3 regions of the Enteroscipio rubneri genome follow, and region 1 is predicted to be linked to each of the others. Evidence: predicted binding sites of a transcription regulator. Region 1 holds the regulator's gene; each other region holds the start of a gene.
What was found. Region 1 encodes LexA, which represses DNA repair genes until DNA is damaged. Its sites were predicted from a motif close to CNAACANNTGTTNG; they were not measured.
Positions count from the first base shown of each region.

Region 2: the regulator LexA is predicted to act here: its motif matches at 1,576-1,589, upstream of uvrB (excinuclease ABC subunit UvrB).
Region 3: the regulator LexA is predicted to act here: its motif matches at 1,819-1,832, upstream of purD (phosphoribosylamine--glycine ligase).

Region 1 covers NZ_CAWVIN010000002.1:669,007-672,286, forward strand. Annotated here, with positions in the region: gene dut (dUTP diphosphatase) at 1-238, opposite strand, end outside; gene nrdR (transcriptional regulator NrdR) at 238-684, opposite strand; gene lexA (transcriptional repressor LexA) at 1,462-2,100, shown strand; gene hflX (GTPase HflX) at 2,288-3,280, opposite strand, start outside.
Region 2 covers NZ_CAWVIN010000003.1:1,480,665-1,483,944, reverse strand. Annotated here, with positions in the region: gene uvrB (excinuclease ABC subunit UvrB) at 1-1,522, opposite strand, end outside; gene ABGT83_RS13125 (YeiH family protein) at 1,786-2,859, shown strand; gene coaE (dephospho-CoA kinase) at 2,917-3,280, opposite strand, start outside.
Region 3 covers NZ_CAWVIN010000003.1:991,542-994,821, reverse strand. Annotated here, with positions in the region: gene ABGT83_RS11135 (radical SAM protein) at 1-379, opposite strand, end outside; gene purD (phosphoribosylamine--glycine ligase) at 445-1,737, opposite strand; gene ABGT83_RS11125 (adenylosuccinate synthase) at 2,079-3,280, opposite strand, start outside.

The sequences.
Region 1 (3,280 bases):
GAGCATTTACTAGCGAAACGCCATGCTTTATAGCAAGTCCGCTTCGGGGCAGGACAAAACCAGCGTACCCTCTCGGAATAGACACGGCAATGCCGCAGGGTACGAGTGCTCGTTCGAACGGATGCAGAACCAGATCGATCGTTGAGCGCAAATCGACACCAGCATCGCCGGGATAGGCGTATGCAGGGATTGGCAGCTCCGGATCGAGCTGTTTGAGCGGCACGGCAATGCCCTCCATCAGCTCATCCCTTCCAATGCGGCAGCGAATTCCTCGATGTTCTGGAAGTCCTTGTATACGCTTGCGAAGCGTACATACGCGACATCGTCGAGCTTTGCAAGGCGGACAAGAGCCATATCGCCGAGCTCTTTGGACTTGATCTCGTTCTTTGATGCATTGCGGAGTTCAGACTCGATGCTCTCGATGAGCGTCGCTACCTGTTCTGGAGAAATAGGTCTTTTTGCACAGGCGATAAGCAGGCCTCTCATAAGTTTTTCGCGATCGTAGACTTCAGACGATCCATCGGACTTGATGACTATAAGCGGAGTGTCGCCAAGCCGCTCATAGGTAGTGAAGCGATGACCGCATTCGAGGCATTCACGGCGCCGACGAATGGTCGCACCGTCTTCGGATGGTCGAGAATCGACAACTTTCGATTCGGAATGACCGCAGGATGGACAGCGCATGGCACTCCTTCTGTCAGCGTTTTTTCCACCCTAACATACTAGATATTGTGGTTCAATGAAATCGATGAAATCATTGGAAAGAGCGTCAAGGCCGATGATGGTTCGGACATGTCCATACCCAATGTGTTCATGTCGGTGCCTGCGGCTATGTCCCGATCCTTTATGAGAAGGTCGGGCGCGCATCGCCCTCGCGTAGTCGATGCCGGCCGATGGGGCTGGTCGACTTCAAGAACCTCGGAGGGGAAATATCAAAAGCGATTCGATCATCGCAAGCAGAGCGACGGAAGGCTTTTGTTGATGTCCTCCATGAGGGTGTGTTATAAAGCAAGGAACAACCCAAAAAACGCCGTTGCGCAGAGCGTGAATCCGCCAACGGTCGCCTGCAGGAGGTTCATACGATCGAAGGGTTTTCCCGCTGCGTCTCCTGATCGCAGCTCTGTAACGAACTGCGATCTGAGAACGTTCCTATCGATTCGACCGAGTTTACTATGATATCCGAAGCAGGAACTGTCTGAACTTGGGCTCGATGGACGATCGCTTTGGTACGGCCCGGGAAATACGATAATCTCGGCCTCATGCTCGGCGGTCTCGATCGCTTCCAAGCGAAGAGCGGACGTTCCCTCGACAAGATATTTCGTCGCATATTTCTTCATTTTTACCCTCCTGCTCTTGCGTAGAACCTTTGTTCGCGTATATAATAGGTCGAACAAAGGTTCATGTCAAGAGACTTTAAAACATTTGTTCGCTAGTAGTATCGGACGACGAAAGGACGACCCTATGGCCGAGAAGGTAACGAAGCGCCAGCAAGCGGTGCTCGACTGCATCGAGGAGTGCATCAGGGAGAAGGGGTATGGTCCTACCGTGCGCGAAGTATGCCAGAGCCTCGGGCTTTCCTCCCCTTCAACCGTCCATGTGCATCTTAAGGCGCTCGAACAGAAGGGACTCATCAAGCGCGATCCGCTCAAATCGCGCTCGATAGCGCTCACGTATCCGCTTGAGGACGCGGCGCTTGCCACGAATGTCATCCAACCTTCGTTCAGCAAGATCGTGAACGTTCCGCTCGTCGGTAACGTTGCGGCCGGTTCGCCCATCCTTGCCGAAGAGAACATAACCGACACGCTTTCGCTTCCGACCGATATCGTGGGCGACTCCCCTTCGTTTTTGCTGTCGGTACGCGGCGAGTCGATGATCGAAGCGGGCATCAACGATGGCGACTACGTGGTCGTGAAGGAGCAGCCTGTCGCCGACAACGGCGATATCGTGGTCGCTCTGGTCGATGACGGTGCAACGGTCAAGCGGTTCTACAAAGAACAGGGGCACGTACGTCTGCAGCCGGAGAACTCCACGATGGAGCCTATCATCACGACTGATTGCTCGATTGCTGGCAAGGTTGTCGCGGTGTTCCGTCGGCTTTGATAATCTTGGTCGATATTGCATGAAAGAAGCCGACTCGCCGGTTTGCAATCGGCGAGTCGATGTCTGAATGCGCTCGATCAACCGGGTCGGTGCGTGCATGTGGTCGACTTGATAGGTTGGCCGCATAGTCCAGCGAGACTGGATGCGTGTTGGTCGAAAAGCTCGCCTTCTGAATACGTCGAATGCTTCAGTTGCTTTCCGAGAACGCGCGGAATAGGCCGGCGTATGAAGGAGCGGCCAGCATGACAATGTGCGTGCCGGCTTCCTCATGCGTTTCCGAGAGAATACGGCAACGCTCGTGGGCAACGGATACCAAATCCCCGCGATCGTAAGGTATGACCACGTTCATATGCGTGTCGTGCGACGACGCGACGCGGGCTATATGGGAAACGAGCTCGTCAACTCCCTCTCCTGTTGCCGCCGAGACGAACTGCGCCTGTGCGTAACGAGATCGCAGTGCCGCGAGTCCTTCGTTATCAAGCACATCGCACTTGTTAAACACCAGCACACGCTTGATGTTCTGGGCCCCGATCTGCCCGAGAACATCCTCGACAGCAGCTATCTGGGCTTCGTACTGGTCGGAAGAGGCGTCGACAACGTGCAAGACGAGATCAGCCCCCGTAATCTCGTCGAGTGTCGACTTGAACGCTTCGACGAGCGTCGTGGGGAGTTTCTGGATGAATCCAACAGTGTCGGTAATTGTGATCTCGCGGCCTTCCGGCAGCTCGAACCTGCGGGTCGTCGAGTCGAGCGTGGCGAACAATTTGTCGTAGGCGAGGACATCGGCATTCGTCAGTCGATTGATCAAGCTCGACTTGCCGGCATTGGTGTAGCCGGCAAGAGCCACCTTGTACATGCCGCTTTCGTAGCGGCTCTCACGCTGTACGGCCCGAACCTCAGCCAGATGCTTGAGCTCGCGCTTGATGGAGGTGATGCGCTTGCGCACCATGCGCCGGTCAACCTCGAGCTGGCTCTCCCCCTCTCCGAAGCGGGAGCCTACGCCACCGCCCATTCGGTTCGAAGCAAGGTGCGCCCACATACCGCGCAACCGCGGCAGCAAATATTGGTTTTGTGCGAGGCGCACCTGTAAGCGGCCTTCCTTGCTGTTGGCATGAAGCGCAAAGATGTCGAGGATAAGCGCTGTGCGGTCAATTATCTTCACAGGCTTGCCCACCGTCTT
Region 2 (3,280 bases), on a different contig from region 1:
GGATCTCCACACGTTCGAGCGTGGCGATGTCCGAGTGCATGTAACGCGCCTTCACGCCTTGGTCCAGCAAGTGGTCGGTCAGGTCCTCCGCCATCTTCTTCGTGAGCGTCGTAATGAGCACGCGCTCGTCGCGGGCGGCGCGGTCCTTCGACTCGTCGATGATGTCGTCGATCTGGGAGGCGCTCCCGCGCACGATGATCTCGGGGTCCAGCAGGCCGGTCGGGCGGATGATCTGCTCCACCTGCTGCTGCGACACCTTCTGCTCGTAGTCGCCCGGCGTGGCCGACACGTACACGAACTGCGGAATGCGCTCCTCGAACTCGTCGAAGCGCAGCGGGCGGTTGTCCAGGCAGCTGGGCAGGCGGAACCCGTGCTCGGCCAGCGTGATCTTGCGCGAACGGTCGCCCTCGTGCATGCCGCGAATCTGCGGCACCGTCACATGGCTCTCGTCGATGATGCAGAGGAAGTCCTTCGGGAAGTAGTCGATCAGCGTGTAGGGCGGCTCACCCGGCGAGCGCCCGTCGATGTGGCGCGAGTAGTTCTCGATGCCGGAGCAGAAGCCCATCGTCTCCATCATCTCCAGATCGTAGTTCGTGCGCATCTCCAAACGCTGCGCTTCGAGCAGCTTGCCCTCCTCCTTGAACTGCTGCAGGCGCTCGCGCAGCTCGTCGCGGATGGTGCCGAGCGCGCGGTCCATCTTCGGGCGCGTGGCCACGTAGTGCGACGCGGGCCAGATGGGCAGCGCCTCAAACTCGTTCACCACCTCGCCCGTGACGTTGTCCACTTCCGCGATGCGCTCTATCTCGTCGCCCCAGAACTCGATGCGCAACGGGTTGTCCGCATAGGGCGGGAACACGTCCAGGTTGTCGCCGCGCACGCGGAACGTGCCGCGCTTCAGCTCGTAGTCGTTGCGGTCGTACTGGATGTCGATGAGCTCGTGGATGACGTCGTCGCGGTCCATTTCCTTCTGTTTGTCCACGAACACCGCCATGCCGGCGTAGTCCATGGGGCTTCCGATGCCGTAGATGCATGACACCGAGGCCACCACGATGCAGTCGCGCCGCGAGAGCAGAGCCGACGTGGCCGCATGGCGCAGCTTCTCCACCTCCTCGTTGATGGAGGCGTCCTTCTCTATGAACGTGTCGGACGAGGGCACGTAGGCCTCGGGCTGGTAGTAGTCGTAGTACGACACGAAGTACACCACGGAGTTGTTCGGGAAGAACTCCTTCAGCTCGCTGGCCAGCTGGGCCGCGAGCGTCTTGTTCGGCGCCATGACCAGCGTGGGCTTCTGCACGGCCTCGATGGTCTTGGCCATGGTGAACGTCTTGCCCGAGCCGGTCACGCCCAGGAGCGTCTGGTAGCGCAGGCCCTCCTCGACCCCGCGGGCCAGCTTCTCGATGGCCTGCGGCTGGTCGCCCGACGGCTCGAAGGGCGACACCACCTTGAGAGGCGTCGTTGCCAGCCGCACCTCCGGCAGCTTGCCCTCCATTTCAAGACCATCGATGTTAGAGAGATGCGCCATGCTGCTCCTTCCCGCATAGGTAAGGGAACCAGTGTAGCACAGCCGACCTGACATGAACATATGTTCGTGATAAAACCGTAAGGAGCGGGAAGCTTCCGCGACAAGCCTGCACCGGTCCCATCGCTGATCCAACGTGAGTTGTCGCTCGCCCGACGTGCGCTCCATCTTAAATCGATATCGATTCTCCACCCTGTTCGAGGCGTACCGGCATGCCGTGGTATACTCGATCGCCGTCGGCGGCGGACAGACGAAAAGGAACCGGCATGAGCACAATCAAGAAGCACCTCCCCGGCGTGGTCGTATGCCTGGCCATAGCCCTGCCGTGCTGGTTCGCCGGGCAAGCGCTTCCCCTCATCGGCGGGCCCGTGTTCGCCATCGTGGCCGGCATGGCTCTGGCCGTGTTCTGGAAGCAGCCTACGCGCGGATCCGTGCAGCACGGCATCGCATTCACCGGAAAGAAGGTGCTGCAGGCCGCCGTCGTGTTGCTAGGCTTCGGTCTGAACCTTGCTCAGATTGCCCAGGTGGGCATGATGTCGCTTCCCATCATCGGCGCCACGGTCGCCACGGCGCTCATCGTTGCGTTCGCGCTCCATTCAGTGCTGCACATGCCGTCGGAAACGTCGACGCTCATCGGCGTGGGATCGTCCATCTGCGGAGGCTCAGCCATCGCGGCCACCGCGCCGGTCATCAAGGCCGACGACAAAGACGTCGCTCAGGCCATTTCTGTCATCTTCCTGTTCAACGTGCTGGCAGCGCTCATCTTCCCCTCACTCGGAGGTGCGCTCGGTATGTCGAACGAAGGCTTCGGCCTGTTCGCCGGCACCGCGGTAAACGACACTTCTTCGGTCACAGCCGCTGCCGCCGCGTGGGACGGCATGCATCCGGGATCGAATGCGCTCGATCAGGCCACCATTGTGAAGCTCACGCGCACGCTCGCCATCATCCCCATCACGCTCGTACTCGGTATCTGGGTGGCACGACGCGAGCGTCGCGATCCAGCCGCACTCGAGGCGCAGCAGCACAATGTGGTCATGCCCTCGGGCAAACTTGGCGGGTTTAGTTTGCGCCGTGCGCTGCCAGCATTCATCGTGCTGTTCCTACTCGCATCCGTCTTCACGACGCTCGCTGCAGCTGCCGGCGTCGACATGATGCTGTTCGAGCCGCTCAAGACGCTGTCGAAATTCTTCATAGTCATGGCCATGGCGGCCATCGGTCTGAACACCGATATTGTGCATCTGGTGAAAACCGGCGGCAAGCCCATCTTTATGGGGCTTTGCTGCTGGATCGCCATAGCCGCCGTCAGCCTGGGGATGCAGCACGTCCTCGGGCTGTGGTAGCCGGAACATCGAATATCGCCCGAGAAAACGAAGCCCGATTGCCGGGCTTCGTTCGCTTTACAGATCCTTCGAGTACTCGCTCCACCAGGCTAGCACCTTGTTACGCATCTCCTCGGGGGTGCCGTCGTTGTTGAATACCACGTCGGCTGCCTCAATGCGCTCGGCATCGGTGATCTGGCGGGCAATACGGCGACGCACGTCGTCCTCGTCCCAGCCGCTCTTGACCGCGCGCTCAATGCGCATGTCGAGCGGAGCAAGCACCGCGATAACCACGTCAGCATCGTAGGCGATCGATGTCTGGCGGTTCTTGAACACGGAGTATTCGACAACCACGGCCTTGTGGCCCTCGTTCTCCAGATCCTTCAGACGGTCGGTGAACGACTCCTCAATACGGGGCATGGTGAGGCGATTGAGCTTGCGT
Region 3 (3,280 bases), on a different contig from region 1:
TCGGATTCGTTTCGCTGGATACTTCCTGGATGGAGAACGTTTCCTTCGCCAGATCGATGGTGTCGCACAGCTCGTCGATCATGATGGTGGGCGTGCCCCCGCCCACGTAGAGGCTGTCAAAATCGTAACCCAAATCCTTGAGCATCATCATCTCTTTGCGCAGATTCTCAAAATAGGGAACCGCGCGCTTCTCGGAAAACGGGAAACGGTTGAACGAGCAGTATGGGCATAGCCGCTCGCAGAACGGCACGTGCATGTATAGCATATAACGCTGACCCGGAACGGGCGCGGGAACCCGCGCATCATCGGTAGGCTCCAGTTTCAAATACTGTTTTGTGCACTGCCGTACGACGGCCGTGAGCATGCGTTCAGATAGCAAAACGATGACCTCTTCCGTTTGGTGCAAAACCGCAAAGGTGCCCCGAAGGGCACCCCCTGATGGTGCTAATCCCAGGCTTCTCGGCCGGCTGCAGCGCGTTTGCCGATATCGGTGCGGTACTGCTTGCCCTCGAAGTTGATGAGGTCGACCGCCTCGTAAGCGCGTTCGCGAGCCTCGTCGAACGAATCGCCGAGCGCTACGACGTTCAGCACGCGGCCGCCGGCGGTAACCAGTTCGTCATCGATGTTGCGCGCAGTGCCCGCATGGAACACCGTGACGCCTTCCAGCTCTTCGGCCTCCTCAATCCCCAGGATGACCTTTCCTTTCTCGTAAGCACCGGGATACCCTTCGCTCGCCAACACCACGCACACGGCCCATTGCTCGGACCAGCGCAGTTCAATATCATCCGGCCGGCCTTCGGCTACGGCCAGCATGATATCAACCAGATCAGCATCGAGACGCGGAAGCACGACCTGCGTCTCCGGATCTCCAAAGCGCGCGTTGAACTCGAGCACCTTCGGGCCTTCCGAGGTCAGCATGAATCCGCCGTACAGCACACCGCGGTACTCGCGTTCGAACGGCGCGCGAGCCGTCGCAGCGGCAGCATTCTCCATGACCGCCCGCATACCGGCCAGCTCGTCGGCATCAACGATGGGCACCGGCGAGTACACGCCCATGCCGCCCGTGTTGGGGCCCAGATCCCCGTCGAAGGCCCTCTTGTGATCCTGAGCCGTGGTCATGCAGAAGGCCTTGCCGCCCGTGACGAACGCCAGAAGCGAGCACTCAGGGCCATCGAGGCACTCTTCAATGAGCACCGTCGAGCCCGCTTCGCCGAATGCGCCGTCGAAGCAAGAGCGCACGGCTTCCTCGGCATCCTCCAGATCATCGGCCACGATCACGCCTTTGCCGGCGGCCAAGCCGTCGGCCTTTACGACGATGGGAGCCCCCAGCTCGCGCACGTAGGCAAGCGCCGGATCCAGCTCGGTGAAGCTGGCGTAGCGCGCGGTGGCAATGCCGTTGGCGTCCATGAACTTCTTGCTGAACGTCTTGCTGCCCTCGAGTCGCGCACCCTGGGCATCGGGGCCGAACACAGCCAGCCCTTCTTTACGCAGCACATCGGCCACGCCGGCCACAAGCGGCGCTTCGGGTCCGATGACCACGAGTCCGATGTTGTGCTCGCGCGCGAATGCAAGCACGGATTGCCCGTCTTCCACATCCAAATCCGCGACGTTGTGCGCAATGGCCGCCGTACCGCCGTTGCCTGGCGCCACGTACAGCTCGTCGGTCTTCGGCGACTTCGCCAACGCCCAGGCGATGGCATGCTCGCGACCGCCGCCTCCCAACACCAAGATGTTCATGTCAGGTCCTTTCAAACCCAAAGCCCGTTCTCGTTCGCTCGTTCGTCGCGCCCAGCGCGCCGATGGTGCAGTGTTTCACGTGAAACATTTGTTCCTTCGTCGCACTTCTTTGAGGCACAATGTTTCCCGTGAAACATTTTGTGCTGCAGCTCATTCGCTCCCAGGTCGTTCGCTCACCAGCCGTTCGCAACGTCGGTGAGGCCTTTTGCAGCGCCCCGCTTTGCCGTGAAAGCCAGACGAAGCGTACTTCAGTGCGCGAGGAAGGCCTGGAGCGGCAAAGCGCGATGCTGCGAAGTCGCAGCATCGCGCCGTTCCGGCGGCCTGCCGGCCGCCAGATCCCCCTACCGATCCCAGCCGCGCATGATGGTCTGGTCGCGGTCGGGGCCCACGGCAATAATGCTGATGGGCACGCCGGTGATCTCCTCCAAATATTCCACGTAGCGCTGCGCGTTCTCGGGCAGCTCCTCGAAGGTGCGGCATTCGGTGATGTCGACGCCCTTCCAGCCGGGCAGCTCCTCGTACACGGGCTTCGCGTGGAACAGCACGCTCTGCTGCATGGGGAAGTAGTCGTATACCTTGCCTTCGCACTCGTAGGCCGTGCACACCTTGATGGTGTCGAACGCGGAGAGCACGTCGAGCTTCGTGAGCGCCACATCGGTAAGGCCGTTGACCTCGGCAGCGTAGCGCGCAATGACGGCGTCGAACCAGCCACAGCGGCGCTTGCGCCCCGTGGTCACGCCGAACTCGTGGCCCACCTTGCACAGAAGCTCGCCGACCTCGGCTTCCTCGCCCTCGCCGCCGTCTTCGGGAAAACGCTGCTCAGTGGGGAACGGGCCGCCGCCGACGCGCGTGATGTAGGCCTTCTGGATACCGAGCACCCGATCGATAGCCGTGGGACCCACGCCCGAACCCGTGCACGCGCCGCCGGCGCAGCACGACGACGAGGTGACGTACGGGTACGTGCCGTGGTCGATGTCGAGCAGCGTTCCCTGGGCGCCCTCGAAAAGTATCGATTTGCCTTCGCGCACTGCTTCGTTCAGCAGCTGCGCCGTTTCAGCCATATAGGGTTTGAGGATGCGGGCGTAGGGCAGATATTCCTCGCAGATCTCGTCGACCGTATAGGTGTGCAGGCCGTAGATCTTCTCGAGAACGGGGTTCTTCTGAGCGAGCACGGCTTCCAGCTTGAGGCGGAAGATCTTCTCGTCCAGCAGATCCTGCACGCGGATGCCCTTGCGGGCGGCCTTGTCCTGATAGCACGGTCCGATGCCGCGCTTCGTCGTGCCAATTTTGTTTTCGCCGAGACGCTTCTCATCCGCACCGTCGAAGTCCTTGTGGTACGGCATGATGATGTGCGCATCACAGCTGATTTTGAGGTTCTTGCAGGAGATTCCCTCGGCCTCGAGCATGGCCATCTCTTTGATAAGCACGCCGGGGTCCACCACCACGCCGTTACCGATGACCGGCACCGCGTTCTCGTACATGACACCGGAAGGCATCAGGTGCAGCGCCAACTTCTTGTCGCCGTGGATGACCGTGTGGCCGG